Regions from separate parts of the uncultured Psychrobacillus sp. genome, predicted to be linked through region 3. Evidence: riboswitches for the same ligand, from Rfam matches in the RefSeq annotation. Region 3 holds a riboswitch; each other region holds the start of a gene.
What was found. A riboswitch is a leader RNA that binds a small molecule or an ion and turns the genes downstream of it on or off. The one in region 3 is predicted to bind S-adenosylmethionine.
Positions count from the first base shown of each region.

Region 1: it holds a riboswitch for S-adenosylmethionine, as region 3 does, so the genes downstream of both, Q0371_RS12905 (MetQ/NlpA family ABC transporter substrate-binding protein) here and Q0371_RS04640 (methionine ABC transporter ATP-binding protein) in region 3, are expected to answer to the same signal.
Region 2: it holds a riboswitch for S-adenosylmethionine, as region 3 does, so the genes downstream of both, Q0371_RS05800 (PLP-dependent transferase) here and Q0371_RS04640 (methionine ABC transporter ATP-binding protein) in region 3, are expected to answer to the same signal.

Region 1 is NZ_CALIED010000066.1:87,565-90,683, forward strand. Features, by position in the region: gene Q0371_RS12895 (pyridoxal phosphate-dependent aminotransferase) at 1-247, shown strand, start outside; gene Q0371_RS12900 (hypothetical protein) at 516-1,169, shown strand; SAM riboswitch class I at 1,495-1,608, shown strand; gene Q0371_RS12905 (MetQ/NlpA family ABC transporter substrate-binding protein) at 1,702-2,511, shown strand; gene Q0371_RS12910 (ATP-binding cassette domain-containing protein) at 2,694-3,119, shown strand, end outside.
Region 2 is NZ_CALIED010000023.1:50,079-53,197, reverse strand. Features, by position in the region: gene Q0371_RS05800 (PLP-dependent transferase) at 75-1,367, opposite strand; SAM riboswitch class I at 1,489-1,605, opposite strand; gene Q0371_RS05795 (glycerol-3-phosphate acyltransferase) at 1,750-2,391, shown strand; gene Q0371_RS05790 (YdcF family protein) at 2,410-2,997, shown strand; gene Q0371_RS05785 (hypothetical protein) at 3,088-3,119, opposite strand, start outside.
Region 3 is NZ_CALIED010000020.1:31,101-34,219, reverse strand. Features, by position in the region: gene Q0371_RS04660 (arsenate reductase family protein) at 1-174, shown strand, start outside; gene gcvH (glycine cleavage system protein GcvH) at 248-628, shown strand; gene Q0371_RS04650 (toprim domain-containing protein) at 703-1,053, shown strand; gene Q0371_RS04645 (thioredoxin family protein) at 1,064-1,384, shown strand; SAM riboswitch class I at 1,424-1,528, shown strand; gene Q0371_RS04640 (methionine ABC transporter ATP-binding protein) at 1,620-2,645, shown strand; gene Q0371_RS04635 (methionine ABC transporter permease) at 2,638-3,119, shown strand, end outside.

The DNA.
Region 1 (3,119 bases), on a different contig from region 3:
GGCATGTAGAAAAATTGGTTGGAACGTAAAAGCTCCAGAAGGCTCTTTCTTCGCTTGGCTTCCAGTTCCAAATGGCTATACTAGCGAGGAATTTGCAGACCTTCTTTTAGAAAAAGCTGATGTTGCAGTCGCTGCTGGAAACGGCTTCGGTAAGCATGGAGAAGGTTATGTACGGGTGGGGTTATTAGTTGATGAGGATCGACTCGTCGAAGCTGTAGAAAGAATAGAAAAGCTACAGCTTTTTTAACAAGTAAATCAGTTTCTGTTTTTAAAATAACCAGTATTTTATTTTGAAAGTTTACTTAAAACTTCTTGCAAAAGTTATTTAAAATGAAAATGGCTATGTTAAAGGCAAAGGTAGACTTATGTAAAATGGTATTAAAAAGTTTGTGAAAGAATGTATTTAAACTAACGCTCGAGGCTAGTTTAATGAACTCAAAGCCTATATATTAATTTATTTCAAAATATGAATGTAATTTATGTTACAATTGGTTAATTATTGTAGGAGGTAAAAAATGAAAAAAAATATTTTTATAGCGATTGTATTTACTTTAGTAGCGATATTTTCCTTCACTATCACATCAGAAGCTTCATCAACACAAGTTATGTGGGGGAAAACGGAATTAAAAAAAGGTCAGATTGGTAAAGTAACACTTTACGCAGATGTGGCAACATATAAGGCGGATGGCTCTAGAGGAAAAGTGTTACCAGCAGGTGGAGAGTATCGTGTCTATACATTCCGTACAGATATATACGGAGGAGAATACGGTCTAGGGGACGGATTGTTTGTCAATATGTACAGTGCTTTAAAGTATGAAACGCCTTCTAAAGCAAAACTTGCATTATTAGTAGATTCTTCTACAAAAGTTATGTGGGGAAAAACGGAACTTAAAGCAGGTCAAATCGGAAAGGTTACAATCCTTAAGGAAACTACTTTATTTAAAGTAATTAATAGTGTTGATGGTGGCGAACCTGGTCTTGAACCTATCCGACAATTAATGCCTAACGAAGAATTCCGAGTGTATTCAGCTAAACAACCACTTGATGGATATGTTCCCATGTATGGTCTAGGTGGTGGGTATTATATTGTACAAAACAATACCATGTTAAATGGAGTTACTGTAAAGTATGAAACTCCATCTAGAGCAAAACTTGCATTACTGAATTAAAATAGTCACCGAAGGGGCTTTAGTAAAAAAATGCACATAAAAAGTGAGCTTGGAGATACATTTCCAGCTCACTTTTTATATGAATTTTAAATCACCCCTTACCTTTAACATAACCATGAAAATAAAGCGTAAAGCTAAATGTAAACCTTTTAAATGCTCCCATCTTAGTATTTCCACATAAATCACTTTTGTATAATTATTTATATAATATTCTATTTGAATTTTTCTAAACAATTATAAAAATATAAAAATATCTATTGACTTCAATAGAGCAGTGTAGTAAATTCTTTCTATAGTAAAAACGAAAAACTTAATAGATTATTATCTCTTATCAAGAGTAGCTGAGGGACTGGCCCGTTGAAGCTCGGCAACCATCTATACTAAAAAAGTATAGAAAGGTGCTAAATCCTGCAAAACATTTTGTTTTGGAAGATAAGAGAGGACAATACATATTTGTGTGCCTCTCTTTCTTTTGAAAGAGAGGCTTTTATATTTATTCGTTTTTATTAATACATATTCAGGAGGAATTACAATGAAAAAATTTAGCTTAGTGTTATCAGGAGTTTTATTAACAGGGTTGCTCTCGGCTTGTGGTGATGATGCTACATCAGGACCATTAGATGAAAATAAATTAGTTGTTGGCGTTACGTCAGGTCCACATGAACAAGTTACTGAGGTTGTTGCTGAAATTGCAGCACGTGATGGACTAGAAATTGAGATTAAGGCTTTTTCAGATTTCATACTTCCAAACACTGCCCTTGATGAAGGAAGCTTGGACGCAAACAGTTATCAAACTCTACCTTTTCTTGACTCATTTAACGAAAATAATGATACAGAGCTAGTACCAGTCGCTGAGACTATTTTACTTCCAATGGGCGTTTATTCTGAAAAGTATACATCCTTCGATGAACTGCCAGATGGAGCTACCTTTGGACTACCGAATGATCCAACACAAGGTGCACGAGCTTTAGACATATTAGAAGTAAATGGTTTTATCAAAGTGAAAGAAGGTAAAAAAGGAAATGCTTCTATTCATGACATTGAAGAAAACCCTAAAAACCTTGAATTCGTTGAATTAGAGGCAGCGCAAATAGTAAAACAGCTTAGTGAGGTCGATGCTGCAGCAATCAATTCCAATTATGCTTTAGAAGCTGGTATTAACCCTGGAGAAGAATCAATTTTGTTAGAGTCAGCTGATTCCCCATACGTTAACCATATTGTTGTTCGTAAGGAAAACGAAAATGATCCTGCCATCCAAAAATTCATTAAAGCATACCATTCCGACGAAGTTAGAGAATTTATTGAAGAAGAATTCCAAGGCTCCGCACTAGCAGGTTGGTAAATTAGAAAAGCGTAGGCGCCTATCTCTAATCGACAGGCAAATGGGAAAATGCGAGGAGGCAGGTCCACAGCCACCAGAGTATTTTCCCATTTGACCCCGAGGGGCAAGGCGCCGAAGCTAGACATCAAGAAAAACGCAAGCGTATAGCTCTGCCGGCGTTTCTTTAGAAAGGAAGATCATTCATGATAGTTTTAGAAAATATTACCAAAGAATTCAACAGTAAAAGTAGTACGGTAAAGGCTGTAAATAATGTAAGCATACACGTAAAAAAAGGTGAAATTCATGGGGTTATAGGCTATAGCGGTGCAGGGAAAAGCACGCTCATTCGCTGTGTTAATCTCTTAGAGAAACCAACATCCGGAAAAGTATACATAAACGGCAATAACATTACCCCCCTCCCCCCAGCGAAGCTACGTATGGTACGAAATAAAATAGGAATGATCTTTCAAGGATTTAACCTTCTAAAAACAGCAACTGTTTATGATAATATTGCCATTCCATTAAAGCTACTCGGCTATGATAAAACAGAAGTAAAAAGTAGAGTAGAAAAGTACTTAGAAATAGTTGGTTTATCTGATAAGTATAAAAGCTATCCAAACCAGCTTTCA
Region 2 (3,119 bases), on a different contig from region 3:
TGTGTAATATTTCAATAAATTTATTGACTATTTTACATATTGTAGACTATTTTTATTCATTATACAATAGGATTCTATCTAGAGAGGACATTTGTTTTTCTCAAAAGTACTTTTTCGAGTGCATTTTGTAAGTCTTCAACAGCCTCCAAGCCAACAGACAAGCGGATTAGATCCTCTGTAACACCTGTTTTTACTAAATCCTCTGGAGTAAGCTGTTGGTGAGTAGTAGAAGCTGGGTGGATAATTAAGGATTTTGCGTCTCCTACATTAGCAACATGAGACCAAATTTCAATATTATCAATAATTTGTCTACCTGCTTCTCTGCCTCCCTTCACTCCAAATGTCAGAATAGAACCGAAGCCATTTTTTAAATACTTTTTAGCCAGCTCGTGCGTTGGATGGTTTTCAAGCCCTAAGTAGTTAACCCATGACACTTCCTCATTTGCATTTAAGTACTCTGCAATCTTCTGTGCATTTTCGTTATGTTTTGGCACTCTTAAGTGAAGTGTTTCTAGTCCTTGAAGAAAGGAAAATGCTGCCTCTGGGCTAAGAGTAGGACCAAAATCCCGAAGCAACTGAACTCTTAGCTTAATTGCAAATGCCACATTTGGTACGTCGATTCCATAACGTAGCCCATGATAAGTAACATCAGGCTCTGTAAATCCTGGAAATTTATCGGAGTTCCAATTGAAATTCCCTCCATCTACTACTACACCACCAATTGTTGTCCCATGTCCTCCAATCCACTTCGTTGCAGAATGTATAACAATGTTAGCTCCATACTCTATAGGATTTGAACCAAAAGGTGTAGCAAATGTGTTATCTACTAATAATGGAACTCCTACTTCATTTGAAATCTTTGAAACAGCTTCTACGTCTAGAACATTTAAGCTTGGATTTCCAATGATTTCTGCAAAGAAGCCTTTCGTTTTGTCTGTAACAGCTTTACGGAAATTTTCTGGGTCAGAGGAATCTACGAATTTTACTGTAATCCCATAACGTGGGAGTGTATGTGCAAATAGATTAAAAGTTCCTCCGTATAAATTTTCAGCAGCTATAATTTCATCTCCAGTTCCAGCAATGTTCAAAATAGAAAATGCTATGGCTGCTGCTCCTGAGGAAAGTGCTACTGCTGCTGTTCCTCCTTCCAGTAATGCAATTCTTTGTTCAAAAACATCTACTGTTGGGTTTGTGATTCTGGAATAGATATTACCAGTCTCTTTCAAGGCAAATAGATTTTGTGCATGCTCTGTGTTTTGAAATACATATGAGGTTGTTTTGTAAATAGGTACTGCTCTAGATCCTGTCACTGGATCAGGCGTTTGTCCACCGTGTAATAGAAGTGTTTCTTTTTGAAGATTAGTCATTTGAATTCCTCCGATTTAGTAGATTAGATGGATGCTGGAGGCCAGAGAGGATTATAGAACTGACAACTATAAAAACCCCTCTTCAATTAAGAAGAGGGGTCAAATTGATGACATGTTCCTCCTCTTATCTTCCAAATTCTATTAAAGAATTTGTAGGATTTAGCACCTTTCCAAGTTATAGAACTTGGTGGTTGCCGGACTTCTTAGGGCCTATTCCCTCAGTCACTCTTGATAAGAGTATTTGATTAGTATTCCATCTTGTTACACAGTATAAGTCTCCATATATTTAGATGTCAAGTCATTTTATAAAAATTCTGAAACTTCTTCTTTTTTTAATCGTTTAATATAATAGATAGAATAATTTTATAAGGGGTGTCATAGAATGATTGTTTGGATTGTTAGCATTCTCCTAACAGGCTACATTATTGGTTCGCTACATGGATCTAAACTCGCTCAATGGATGAGTGGAGTTAATATAAAAAAAGAAGGTCTAAATAATTCCGGAGCATCCAATGCTACTGTCGTACTTGGCTGGAAGTATGGTGTTTTAGTGGGAGTCATAGATATATTAAAGGGTGCCATTATGATTATTGGCGTACGTGTACTTTCTGAGCAGTGGAGCTTGTTTAGTTCATCAGAGCTGGATCTACTTCTTTATCTAGCTGGTGCCGCGGTTATTTTAGGACACAACTTTCCAGTTTTCACAAAATTTAAAGGTGGGAAAGGCACAGCCTCCATTATCGGGGTTTTACTTGCATTACATTGGCCGGTCGGACTGGCTGGATTGCTTATATTAATCTGCGTTACACTTTTAACAGATTATTTGTTGATTGGGGTTTTGTTTTTTTACCTCATATTTTTAGGAGCCTCTGTCTGGACAGCAGATGGAACAGGGCCAATCTTAATAGCAGGCTTCCTATTTTTAATGGCTTCCTTCTTACACATAGAGAATGTCCAACGATTAATACGGAACGAAGAAACAAAAATTTCCTCTGTTATAAAGAAAAAGAAGCCTTCGGTTTAAAGGAAAAGAGTGAGTTAAATGAGCAAAAAAAAGAGGTGGATTGTGGTCATTCCATTCATAATAATCGCATCGAGCGGATTAGGTATGTGGATGCTTACAAGTAAATGGCTCGAGGATGGGTTAAAGCCTAAGGCCGACGGTTCCAATGAGTATGCCATTGTGTTAGGGGCCAAGGTCAAAAAAGGGCACATCCCTTCTCTAGCACTTCTTTATCGTTTGGAAGCAGCACTAGATTATGCTGAAAAATACCCATCTGTAAAACTTGTTGTTACTGGAGGACAGGGACAAGATGAGGATATAGAAGAAGCTATAGTCATGAAGAACTATCTCGTAGAGAATGGAATTATGGAGAGTCGAATCATAGTAGAAGATCAATCTACCTCTACGTATGAAAACCTTTTATACTCTCAACAGCTTCTCCCTGACAGCGTTACCTCTGTCACAATTATTACGAGTGATTTCCATTTACAGCGAGCAAAAATTATAGCTGAGGGAATAGGATGGGACGCAGACGTGGTAGCAGCTAGGACACCACAAATTTCAGAGGCAAAACTACGTTTGCGCGAAAGAGCGGCCTTGCTAAAAACCTTTGTCTCCGGAGAATAACAAGGGAGGGATAAAAAAAGAAGAGTAGCTTTGCTACCCCCTTCTTTCTCCCTCCCCCAGCTCGCTCATTTGCGAATTATAGGAAAGTTATTAACCCTCGACCAGTGCATAATATTTCAGAA
Region 3 (3,119 bases):
AAATATCGTGAATTACAATTGAAGGACAAGCTTCCTACAATGTCGGAGGATGAGCAGTTAGAGCTGCTTGCTTCGGATGGAAAATTGATTAAACGACCTCTTGTATATAATGGACATAAGCTAACGCTTGGTTTTAAAGAAGAGCAGTTTGAAGACATGTGGAAAACCTCTTAAAGCACCTTGTATTTACTATGAAAATATGTGAATATTAAATAGAATGGATTAATTATTTGAGAGGGGTTTATTTATGAGCGTACCTAAAGATTTTAAGTACTCAGCTGAACATGAATGGGTAAAAAATGAGGACGGAAATGTCCGTATTGGAATTACTCATTTTGCACAATCTGAACTTGGAGATATCGTATTCGTTGAACTTCCACAAGTTGGCGATGAGATCAAGGCAGGAGACGCTTTTGGTAGCGTTGAATCCGTAAAAACTGTTTCAGAATTATATGCACCTATCAGTGGTAAAGTAGTAGAAGTAAATACTGAGCTAGAAGATAGCCCCGAATTTGTTAATGAATCACCTTATGAAAATGCATGGATGATCGTGGTTGAGCCTTCTGACGTATCAGAAGTGGACAGCTTATTATCTCCTGAAAAGTACGAAGAATTAATAGCAGAGTAATAATGAAAACGCCGGTTAATAATCGGCGTTTTTTTCATATAATAAAGGAAAGGATAAGTTGGGAGAGAAGCTAAATGGCACATGTATTTAGTGATAAAATAATTATCGTTGAGGGTAGGTCTGATAAGCTGCAATTATTAAGCCTTCTCGATGAATCTCCAGAAATTATATGTACTAATGGAACGATATCCGATGTAAAATTGGAGGAGCTATTAAGCCCTTATGATGGCTTGCCGATTTATGCTTTTCTAGATGCAGACAAATCCGGGGAACAAATCCGATCGGTCGTTAGGAAGGAGTATCCAGAGGCAATTCATTTGTATACGAACCCGACGTATGGCGAAGTAGCAAACACACCGGCGAAGGTTTTGGCATCTATATTAAAACGTGTTAATATTAAGGTGAAAAAAGAATTTTTACCTTAGGATGATGTGTATGAATGAATGGACTAGAGAACAATGGGATAGCGCTAAAAACAATTCAACACTTACCTTGTTTTATATCTATACGCCTATGTGTGGAACGTGTCAGGTAGCAAGTAAAATGATGAATGTTATTAAAGAAATGGTTACCTATCCAATTGGTCAGGCAAATATTAATTTTCTAGGTGATTTGGCGATAGAACAGGAAATTGAAAGCGTACCTTGTCTTCTTATTACAAAACATGGGAAAGTGGAAAAGAAAATCTATGCTTTTCAATCAGTTCCTTACTTATTGGAAACAATAAAGGCTATTGACGAAGATGGAAACCTATGATAATATTCGTTATGTTGAAAACACAATTTAATAGTGTCGCTCTTATTAAGAGAGGTGGAGGGAAGTGCCCTTTGAAGCCCGGCAACCGTCATGAAAGTGAAATGGTGCCAAGTCACGCAAAGCTATAGCTTTGGGAAATGAGAGAATGGATGAACGTTATTTTAAATAGATAACATACACCCCTTCTGCTCTTTTGCAGAAGGGGTTTTTTATTAGGAAAGGTGGTCAGATTTACTTGATTAGTTTAAAAGACGTTTCGAAAAGATTTATTACAAAGCAAGGAGAAATCGTTGCAGTTGATAGTGTAAATCTGGACATACAGCGTGGAGAAATTTTCGGGATTATTGGATACAGCGGAGCGGGCAAGAGTACGCTAATACGTTTGTTGAATGGGCTAGAAAAGCCATCTGACGGTCATATTACAGTGAATGGCCAGGAAATTACATCTATTAATGAGGACAAGCTTCGAAGCTTTCGTCAAAAAGTAAGCATGATCTTCCAGCATTTCAATTTACTTTGGTCGCGAACAGTCGCTGAAAATATAGCATTCCCATTAGAAATTGCAGGAGTTCCAAAGGAAAAAAGAAAAGCTAGAGTAGAGGAGCTTTTAAGCCTTGTTGGATTGGAAGGAAGAGGAGACTCTTACCCATCTCAATTATCTGGAGGACAAAAGCAACGCGTAGGAATTGCAAGAGCGTTGGCTAATGGTCCAGAGGTATTGCTTTGTGATGAGGCAACATCAGCTCTTGACCCTGAAACAACCGACTCCATTTTAGACTTGCTCGTAAGCATTAATGAAAAACTAGGATTAACCATTGTGTTAATCACCCATGAGATGCAAGTTATTCAAAAGATCTGTAACCGAGTAGCGGTTATGGAAAATGGGCAAGTTGTAGAAGAGGGAGATGTGCTTGAGGTATTCCAAAAGCCACAACAGCCTATTACAAAGCGTTTCGTTTCTCAAATTTCAGATTCTAAAGAACCAATTCAAACCATTCAAAACCTAGTTAAGCTTTATCCAAACGGCAAGCTAGTTAAGCTCGTTTTCGTTGGAGATACTACAGAGCAACCAATTCTTTCGAGATTAATCAAACAGTTCGATTTAGAGGTAAACATCGTGCAAGGGAATATCTCTCACACGAAAAGTGGAGCGTTCGGGACACTAATCCTGCAAATCGATGGAAATGAACAAGCGGTGGAAAAGGCAATAGAATTTATCCACGCGCAAAAAGTTAAAACTGAGGTGATCAACAATGATTGAATCGTTATTTCCAAATGTTGATTGGCCTAAAATGTGGGAAGCCACTATAGAAACCCTTTATATGACTGCAATTTCTACAGTCCTAACAGCAATCTTTGGACTAATTTTAGGATTATTATTGTTTTTGACAAGCCCACACCAAGCATGGGCAAATAAAATAGCAAACTGGTTGACCAGTGGAGTAGTCAATATTTTCCGTTCTATTCCGTTTATTATTTTAATCATTTTGTTGATACCATTTACAACGTTGTTGACGGGATCGATGCGCGGTCCGAATGCGGCCATCCCTGCATTAGTAATTGGAGCTGCTCCATTTTATGCCCGTATGGTTTTAATCGCACTACGAGAAATCGACAAGGGTGTTTTAGAGGCAGCTAAATCAATGGGTGCTAAATCCTCTACAATCATTTGGAAGGTTTTATTGCCAGAATCGATGCCAGCCTTAGTATCTGGTATTACCGTAACTTGTATCTC